2 regions of the Kluyvera sp. 142486 genome follow, and region 1 is predicted to be linked to the other one. Evidence: riboswitches for the same ligand, from Rfam matches in the RefSeq annotation. Region 1 holds a riboswitch; the other holds the start of a gene.
The links. Region 1 has a riboswitch for thiamine pyrophosphate ahead of thiM (hydroxyethylthiazole kinase). Riboswitches for the same ligand answer to the same signal wherever they lie in the genome.
Positions count from the first base shown of each region.

Region 2: it holds a riboswitch for thiamine pyrophosphate, as region 1 does, so the genes downstream of both, thiB (thiamine ABC transporter substrate binding subunit) here and thiM (hydroxyethylthiazole kinase) in region 1, are expected to answer to the same signal.

Region 1 covers NZ_JBKHUI010000005.1:72,958-77,788, forward strand. Annotated here, with positions in the region: gene fbaB (class I fructose-bisphosphate aldolase) at 349-1,401, opposite strand; gene thiD (bifunctional hydroxymethylpyrimidine kinase/phosphomethylpyrimidine kinase) at 1,547-2,347, opposite strand; gene thiM (hydroxyethylthiazole kinase) at 2,344-3,129, opposite strand; TPP riboswitch at 3,164-3,260, opposite strand; gene ACLGE8_RS07660 (hypothetical protein) at 3,596-4,774, shown strand.
Region 2 covers NZ_JBKHUI010000009.1:141,199-146,029, reverse strand. Annotated here, with positions in the region: gene thiP (thiamine/thiamine pyrophosphate ABC transporter permease ThiP) at 1-1,190, opposite strand, end outside; gene thiB (thiamine ABC transporter substrate binding subunit) at 1,166-2,149, opposite strand; TPP riboswitch at 2,180-2,280, opposite strand; gene sgrR (HTH-type transcriptional regulator SgrR) at 2,316-3,971, opposite strand; gene sgrT (glucose uptake inhibitor SgrT) at 4,070-4,207, shown strand; gene ACLGE8_RS12035 (sugar efflux transporter) at 4,291-4,831, shown strand, end outside.

The DNA of each region.
Region 1 (4,831 bases):
CAAAATTAAAATGAATTATCGACAACAATAATTTAACTCTATTGGTTTAACGCCTCCGCTAACCTAAAGCAGTAAAATAACAGTCAATCGTGCATTCCTCAACAATCTCGTACGCAAAAGTAATGCACAGTCAACATATTTATTACCAATATAATAAATATTATAGATTATTAACCAAATTCAACGTGGATATAAATACAAAAAATAATAAAAATTCAATAATTCATATAAAAATACGCTTTCCCGCTTATCGATTTACCCACAGACGGTTAACGCATAAAAAAAGCGTACAGCCTGAACTGTACGCTTTTGGTCTGAAAACGGTCTCCTGCATTCACGTTTCCGGCATCAGGCGATGGTGACCTTATTGTCGAGGTAGACATCCTGAACGGCGTTGATCAACTGCACGCCATCGGCCATCGATTTTTTGAAGGCTTTACGGCCAAGAATCAGACCCATACCGCCCGCGCGTTTGTTGATAACCGCCGTACGCACCGCGTCCGTAAGATCGGTTTCACCGCCCGCCGCGCCGCCGGAGTTAATCAACCCGGCACGGCCCATATAGCAGTTCGCCAGCTGGTAGCGCACCAGGTCGATTGGATTATCGCTGGTCAGTTTGCTATAGACACGTTCGTCGGTATAGCCGAAGTTCACCGCTTTATAGCCGCCGTTGTTCTCGGCCATTTTCTGCTTCACGATATCGGCGCCGATGGTGGCGGCCAGATGGTTGGCCTGCCCGGTCAAGTCAGCGGAAACGTGGTAATCCACGCCATCTTTTTTAAACGCCGGGTTACGCAGATAGGCCCACAGCACGGTGACCAGCCCCAACTCATGGGCGCGCTCAAAAGCGGCAGAGATCTCCTCAATCTGACGACGAGACTCTTCCGAGCCAAAATAGATGGTCGCCCCCACCGCTACCGCGCCCATATTGAACGCCTGCTCAACGCTGGCATACAGCGTCTGATCGAAGGTGTTCGGGTAGCTTAAGGTTTCGTTGTGGTTCAGTTTGACGAGGAACGGGATGCGGTGCGCGTAGCGGCGAGAGACCGAGGCCAGCACGCCATAGGTGGAAGCCACGCAGTTACAGCCCGCTTCAATCGCCAGTTCAACAATGTTTTTCGGGTCAAAATAGAGCGGGTTGGCGGCAAACGAGGCCCCGGCCGAATGCTCAACGCCCTGGTCAACCGGCAGAATCGATAGATAGCCCGTACCCGCCAGACGCCCGGTATTGTAGAGGGTCTGCATATTTCGCAGTACGGCAGGCGGACGGTTGTTATCCACCATTACCCGGTCAACGTAGTCGTGGCCGGGCAGATAGAGTTGGTCGGCTGGAATGGTCATACAACGATGCTGTAAAAGGCTGTCGGCGTCTTTGCCAAGCAACTGCGCAATATCAGTCATAGCTATGCTCCCGTAAGCGCCGACATCATGTCGGCTGGATATCCTGCTCAACACTTTTGAGCAGGATAAGCCTGGTACCGGGAGTGTGGAATGTCCAACTTTTAGCAGATTTTAAGCACAACCAACTGGCACGCTGGCCGGACAGTTACCACCACTCGTGGAAATGGTGCACCGGCCCAATACCTTCGCCTACCTGTAAGGTATCGGCCTGCGCCAGCGCCTGCGACAGCCAGGCTTTGGCGACAGGAACCGTCTCCTGCCAGCTTGCGTGGCGCGGCCTCAATGCCGCCAGCGCCGCCGACAGCGTACAGCCCGTGCCGTGGGTATTTTTGGTCACCACGCGCGGGGCGGTGAAACGCATTTCTCCCTCGGCGGTAAACAGCCAATCGGGGCTTTCAGCATCATCAAGATGGCCGCCTTTCATCAGCACCGCTTCGCAGCCGAGCGCTCGCAGCGCTCGTCCCTGCTCCAGCATTTCACGCTCGTTACGAGCATGCGGCGTATCAAGCAGCGCCGCGGCCTCCGGCAGGTTTGGCGTGATCAGAGAGACCTGCGGTAGCAGGCGCTGGCGCAGCGTCTCAACGGCGGATGGGGAAAGCAGCGGGTCACCGCTTTTAGCCAGCATCACCGTATCCAGCACCACGTTCTGGATATGATAGCGTTGCAGGCGCTCGGCCACGGCCTCAACGATATCCGTCTCCGCCAGCATGCCAATTTTGGTGGTGTCGATGCGCACATCGCTGAACACGGAGTCGAGTTGCGCGGCGACAAAGTCAGGTTCAATACGATAAACCGACTGCACGCCACGGGTGTTCTGCGCCACCAGCGCGGTGATGACAGAACAGCCGTAGGCGCCAAGCGCCGAGAAGGTTTTCAGGTCGGCCTGAATACCCGCGCCGCCGCTAGGATCGGTTCCGGCAATCGTCAGTGCATTAATACGTTTCATACCGCGACCTCCCCGTGCATCACGTACAAGGCATCGAGAAACGCGGGAACAAAGCTGCCCGGCCCTCGTCCCTGCGCAGCAATCTGCCCCGCCCGCTTCATCACCGCGCAGGCCCCCGCGACGTTCAGCAAGCGGTCGCCAGGTAAAGCACAGCTCGCTGCCACGACGGCCGAGAGCGCGCAACCGGTGCCGACCACACGAGTCATCAATGGGGAACCACCGTTCACCGCCAGCGTTCGTTCACCGTCGGTGACATAATCAACCTCGCCGGTCACCGCAACAATCGCCCCGCTTTGGCGCGCCAGTTTCTGCGCCGCCGGCAGCGCCGCCACAGCGGTATCTGTGGTATCCACACCGCGCCCACCCTGGCTTTCGCCCGCCAGCGCCATTATTTCTGAGGCATTGCCACGAATTGCCGCCGGGCTCATCTGCACCAGTTCGCGGCAGAAATCACTGCGCAGCGTCAACGCGCCTACCGCCACTGGATCGAGCACCCACGGCGTTCTCGCCCGGTTCGCGCTCTCCACCGCCGCCCGCATCGCCTGCGCACGAGGCTGGGTTAAGGTGCCGACGTTAATCAATAATGCGCTGGCAATGGCCGAGAACTGCGCGGCTTCACCGGGATCAATAACCATTGCTGGCGATGCGCCGAGCGCCAGCAGCACGTTGGCGGTAAAGGTCTGGACGACATCGTTAGTCATACAGTGAACAAGGGGAGAATGTTGCTGCAGAAGGTGTACGGTGTGCGCAAATTGCGCGGGACTTAGCAGGTCGGCTTGCATGGTTTGCTCCTGCCAAAACGCGAAGAAGCAATGACCAGACGGTCTCTGACTTCCCTACGCTGGCATTATCCAGATCAGGTGGTACGGGTTTTTCTCAGCCTTCACAAGGAAGGGCACCCCGAGTCAAATTGGTTATAAAACAATAATTTATAAACAACAAAGTTGTAGTTACTTAGTGTAACCGGGGGCATGGATGAGGCGCAAGAAATTTCGATTAATCACATCTCGAATAGCGTAATCATGTAATAGGCACTTGCATGACATTTATAGACTTTTATCTTCCTCTTTAGAGGCTTTTTAATTTTTTTAACTACACGAAAGTTTTTATTTCGAAGTGATAGGAAAAGATTGGAAGAAAGCTATTAACTTTCCTAAGATACTTCATACCCTAGCAAGCAACCTTATCCTGTAAGGGAAACCATTACACAATCATTGTGTGACTCTGCTTCTAATGGCAGGACTACACATGGAGGGGGTTCCACGTTTTATCATGGCTACAGCAAGTGCTATCAATAAAATTACCAAAATGCTCGCCCTGGCTTTCAGGAATGCAAATATGGAAGAAGCGACTACCTCTTTCCGTATGGCAAAAAAGAAAATGGAGGGTGAAGGTATAACCTATGAACAGCTATTTAATGTTGAAATCTATGAAGGCGCGGCCCCCTCTCATAATTCTAGCCAACGTGAAACCGAGTTAGTAGAAAAATATAATCAACTCCTTCAACGAGCTAAACAACTCAAGACAGAGTTAGAGATAGCGACATCTTCTGGCTCAGCTTCTGCTGAATTACATCAGGTAAAAGCGGAATTAGAAAATGCTTACGATCAGATGAGTAACCAGACTAACGAAATCGTACGCTTGCGTAGGGAGTTACATTATAAAAAATACACCCTCAAAAATTTAGCGACCTGGATGACTATCGGGGGGGTAGTAGCATTCTTTATCGGGATGAGCAACAGCGGCACTAAAACCGTGTATGTAGATCGACCTGTACCAACCACAGCGCCTGCTACGGTTCCTGTAAATCATTCTAGCGAGTCTAATGATGAGAGCGAGGCCGTTATTGATAATTTAGCTAAGCAGGCCCCTGTAGTACTTCCTACCGCAGTTAAAACCTGGACATTGTCTTACGGCGCTATTAATAGCAAAGGGGCGATGATTCCTCTTGTCATCACTCAATATAGCGATGGTACGATTAAAGATAATACAGGTGAAGAGTTCAACAAGCCGGGTGGAAGCACTTTCTATGCTGATAACGATTATAAATTCTCTATCAACGGTAAAGAGTTTTTAACCGATAATACACCTCCCGGTATTGCTGCAAGATTTCTCCCCAACCAGGTTAAACAAGACTTGAATAAAGCCATCAACAACGGTTGTGATGTCTACATGACATCTTATGATGGCAAATTAATTAGTCTGGCGATCTGTAAGAACTTTATGTTTTTCAACGACGTTAATAATTATGGTGAGGTTAAGAAATACACTTACGACAGTATTAATGAAAATGGTGAAATGAAATATATTAAAGATGACAGTAACAAATACATCATCGCCAAAGGCATTAGTCTTTTCATCAACGATCGCAATGCCAATAATATTATTTATTCTTTCCGTGGCAATGCCGTTTTCAAAATAAATTAGCCAATGAACCATTCCGTTACTTCAGCGATGACACCTCGTTGATTAATACACGGAGGT
Region 2 (4,831 bases), on a different contig from region 1:
GTATTGTTGAGTAGCAGAAAGAAGCCGGTCGCCAGTACGATACCCGGCATGGCGAGGATCAGCATACCGCTCAGCTCGATTGCCTGCCCGGCCAGCGGCTGGTTGCGGGCGCGCAGCTCGCGGCTGCTCCACAGCAGCATCATGGTTAGCGCCACGCAGATAACTCCGGCGGCAATGGCGATGCGTAACGAGGTGCCCAGCGCTTGCCAAAGTACCGGCTGGGTAAAGACCTGGAACATGGATGGGTTGATGCCGTCAACCACCACCGCCAGCAGCGGGGGCAGCAGCAGCAGCAGGGTGAGGAGAATCAACAGTGTGTCGGTTACCCGGCTGTGCCAGCGGTCATCCGGGTCGCGCCAGCCGTGAACGTGGCTGTTGCCGACGGCAATCGCCCGGCTTAATCGTTGGCTTAATAGCACCAGCATCAGACAACACCCCATCTGAATCAGCGCCAGCATCGCTGCGCGTGCCGGATCATAATCAAAATTCAGCGACTGGTAGATAGCCAGCTCGATGGTCGTCGCGGAAGGCCCGCCGCCGAGTGAAAGCACGGTGGCAAAGCTGGCGAAGCAGAGCATGAAAATCAGGGTGGCGATGGGCAGGATCTGCCGACGCATCCACGGCCACTCCACCAGACGGAAGAACGGGGAGCCGCGCATTCCCAGTTGAGCAGCAAGCTGGCGCTGCTCGCCGGGGATCTGCTCCAGCGCCTGTAATAGCAGACGGGTCGCCATTGGCATATTAAAGAAGACGTGCGCCAGCAAAATGCCCTGCAGGCCGTAGGGCGAGAAGCTCCACTGCCAGCCAAGCCAGGCAAAAAGCTGGGCCAGCCAGCCCTGGCGACCGTATACGCTCAGAATGCCGAAGACGGCGACCAGCACCGGGAGAATCAGCGTCATCGCGCACAACCGCAGCAGCAGCGTGCGGCCTGGGAAACGCCGTCGGTAAAGCGCCCGGGCAAGGAAAATCGCGGGGACGACCGACAGCAGCGCCGACAGGAACGCCTGCCAGAAGGAGAAACGCACCACGTGCCACAGATAGCTATCGCCGAGCAGCGTTGACCACGACGTTTCCGGCGCGTTTAGCCACAGCGCCAGAAACGCCGCCAGCGCGACGGCAACCATCAGCGTGGTTGCCGTCAGCCCTGGATACAGCCAGCGAGGGATTAGCGGCTGGCTGCGCGAAGCCATGCGTTAATCCAGTTTTGACGTTCGGAGGCCACCTGCTGCGGGGTGAATTCCAGCGCAGTTTGCGGTTTCACCAGGCCATTAAAGCCTTCTGGCAGCGTGACGTTGGTCACCGGATACATCCAGTTGCCGGTTGGAATGGTGTTCTGGAAGGCCGGAGAGACCATAAACTTCAGGAACTCGTCAGCCAGTTTCTGCTGTTTGCTGGCTGCGGTTTTCGCTGCCACTTCCACCTGCAGATAGTGGCCTTCGCTAAAGTTCGCCGCCGCGTAGTTGTCCTTCTTTTCGTCGATAATGTGGTACGCCGGAGAGGTGGTGTAGCTCAGCACCAGGTCGCTTTCCCCTTTCAGGAACAGACCGTAGGCTTCACTCCAGCCTTTGGTGACGGTGACCGTTTTCGCCGCCAGTTTCTGCCAGGCTTCCGGGGCTTTGTCACCGTAGAGTTTTTGCATCCACAGCAGCAGGCCAAGGCCCGGCGTGCTGGTGCGTGGGTCTTCATAAATTACGCGCCATTTCTGGTCGCTCTCAACCAGTTCCTTCAGGCTTTTCGGCGGGTTCTTCAGCTTGTTTTTATCGTAGACGAAGGCGAAGTAACCGTAGTCGAACGGCACGAAGGTGTCGTTGTTCCAGCCGCCCGGTACGGTAACGGCGGTGGCGGGAACGTTGCTTTTAGCAAACAGCTTGGTGTCGGTTGCTGCCTGCAGCAGGTTGTTATCCAGCCCCAGCACCACGTCGGCTTTGCTGTTTTTGCCTTCCATGCGCAGACGGTTGAGCAGCGAAACGCCGTCTTCCAGCGCCACGTACTTCAGCTCGCAATTGCAGTCGGCTTCAAACGCTTTTTTCACCGCCGGGCCAGGGCCCCAGTCGGCGGCAAAGGAATCATAGGTGTAGACAGTCAGTACAGGTTTGGCGAGGGCCGGAGCGGCAACCAGCACCAGCAGGGGGAGTAATTTTTTGAGCACTTTGCACCTTTATAAAATGGTGGCAAAGGATTTTGAGTTAGCCTCAAATCCCTTCGCCGGGATTATCCGGATCAGGTTCGACGGGTATTTTCTCAGCTCGCGCACTCGGCGCAGCACCCCGTTGAGAACGGCACATTGTAATGATTACGTGAATAAATCAAAAGCCTTAAGGATCCGGCGGTGCAAACCAGGCCGATTTAAAGTCGAACCAGCCCAGGGTGTTCATGCGAACGCCGCGCATACTGCGCTGGCCTTGTAGCATCAGCCAGTGGTGGATCAGCGGTACAATGGACTGATTTGCCAGCAGACTTTGGCACCAGTCGGGCAGTGAAAGTTCTCCTATGCGCCAGCGCTGCGCGTCCTGCTCCCAGTCGATGGGAATACAGTGGCGGATCAGCGGCACTTCATAAAGGTAGGCAAAGATCGAGAAGTCGAGCGGTAGCGTAAAGTTGGCGCTGTTCAGCCAAATATCGCTGACCACTTCCCCGCGATGCCACTCGTCGTAATCCACTTCCTGAATAACCAGTTTGACCTGATGGGCCGCCAGCAGCGCTTCCATGATCTGACCGATCGTCCGGTGTTCAACGTGATCGCGGTAGTAGGTGAGGGTGACCGACTCAAGACCTGCCGGTTTCTCGCAGGCGTGGCTGCGGGCATGGTGCCATCGGGGCAGCAGGCCGTAGGCCGGGAACCAGTGGCTCTGGTGCTGCTCGCCCGCGTGATACAGCAGGTTGTTCGGGTGGAAAATGTGGCTCAGCCACTGACGTACCGCCGGGTTGTTGCCGCGTGAACTGCGCGCGTCAAACAGCAGATAGTAGCAGCCCTCTTCGAGGCGGCTTTCCACCGCTTTTTCGCTCTGGGTGGTACCCTGAAGCGTCAGGCCGCCGTTCGGCTCGTCGCTGATTTCCGGCAGCACCCAAACGTTCACCTCGTCAATCAGCGCCCGGAAACCGAAATAGTCATCAAACGCATGAATCTTCAGCTGGTTTTGATTGTTGCGGGCGACGGCATACGGCCCGGTACCCACCGGCATGCGCGAGAAATCGCTGAGCGATTGCCACTCACGCGGCAGAATCATCGCTGATACCTGGCCCAGCAGCCATGGCAGCCAGCGGTCGGGCTCGCTCAGATGGACATCGAGCGTCCAGGCGGTAGGGGAATGAATGCGCGTGATGTTGGAAAAGAGCGACAGCGTCATGCTGCGATGCAGTGAACTGATAACGTCGTCCATCTCCAGTTCGCGGCCGTGATGAAAATGAATGCCGGGACGCAAGTAAAAACGCCAGTGTAATGGGGATATGGCCTGCCAATGATGCGCAATATCCGCTTCTAGTTCCCCATTTACCTCATTTACCCGGGTCAGCGCGCTGAAGATTTGCCGCGCAATATGGGTTTCCGAGCGCCGGAGCGCTGTTCCCGGCAGCAAATTACGCATAGGACGGTAGTAAAGCACCCGCAGAATATGTCGCCCCTGACGGAAGCTGCGGCCCAGATGTGACACCAGCATCTGACGCACCGCAGCCTTGTCACCGACCAGTTGCACCAGTTGATCGATCCTATCCTGCTCAAGCAGGTCTTCCGCGCGCTGCTGCTGAAGCGCCAGCCCGGTATAGAGGAAAGTCAGCTTAGAGCGCTTACCGCGCCCGGCTTCCGCCTCCCAGGTCAACCATCCGCGCGCCTCCATGGTGTTTAACAGCGTGCGCATATGGCGGCGGGAGCAGCTCAGCAGCTCGGCCAGTGCGTTGAGCGTGGTTTCCTGTGATTTTCCCTCACAGCACTGCCACAAACGGATGAACTGCTGCTGTAATCGACCTGAAGGCATAAAAGGGGAACTCCTGATAAAAACTCAGCAATTTATTAATCCCTATATTAAGCCAATAATTGATTTCGATGAAGCGAAGGGGAAATGAGGAGGTCACCATGTATCAGTTCTACCGGCGTTATTTCTCTGCCACCAAAAATGTTTCCTGGCTGGCCCGTCAGGCGACTGCACAGCGGCTTGAAGTGCTGAACTATCTGATGCAGTGGGAAGTTACGAACCCGACCTCTGAGTATTAATTCGCCTAATCATGTGTGACTGAGTATTTGCCAGCAGGTATCATCTGCTGGCTTTTTTTTATTCTTTTGCGAAAGGATTTCTGATGCTCTGGTTAATGACGATGGGACGACGTCTCAACGGTGTGTATGCCGCCTTTATGCTGGTGGCATTTATGATGGGGATAGCGGGCGCTTTGCAGGCACCGACGCTGAGCCTGTTTCTTAGTCGTGAGGTCGGGGCACAGCCGTTTTGGGTAGGGCTGTTCTACACCGTCAACGCCATCGCCGGGATAGTCGTCAGCCTCGGGCTGGCAAAACGATCCGATAACCGGGGCGATCGCCGTAAGCTGATCATGTTCTGCTGCCTGATGGCGGTGGGTAACGCGCTGCTCTTCGCCTTCAACCGCCACTACCTGACGCTGATTACCTGCGGTGTGCTGCTGGCCTCGATCGCCAACGCCGCTATGCCGCAGCTGTTCGCGCTGGCGCGCGAATATGCCGATAGCTCGGCGCGCGAAGTGGTGATGTTCAGTTCGGTAATGCGTGCGCAACTGTCGCTGGCGTGGGTGATTGGCCCGCCGCTGGCCTTTATGCTGGCGCTCAACTATGGCTTTACCGCCATGTTTTCCATTGCTGCCGCCATTT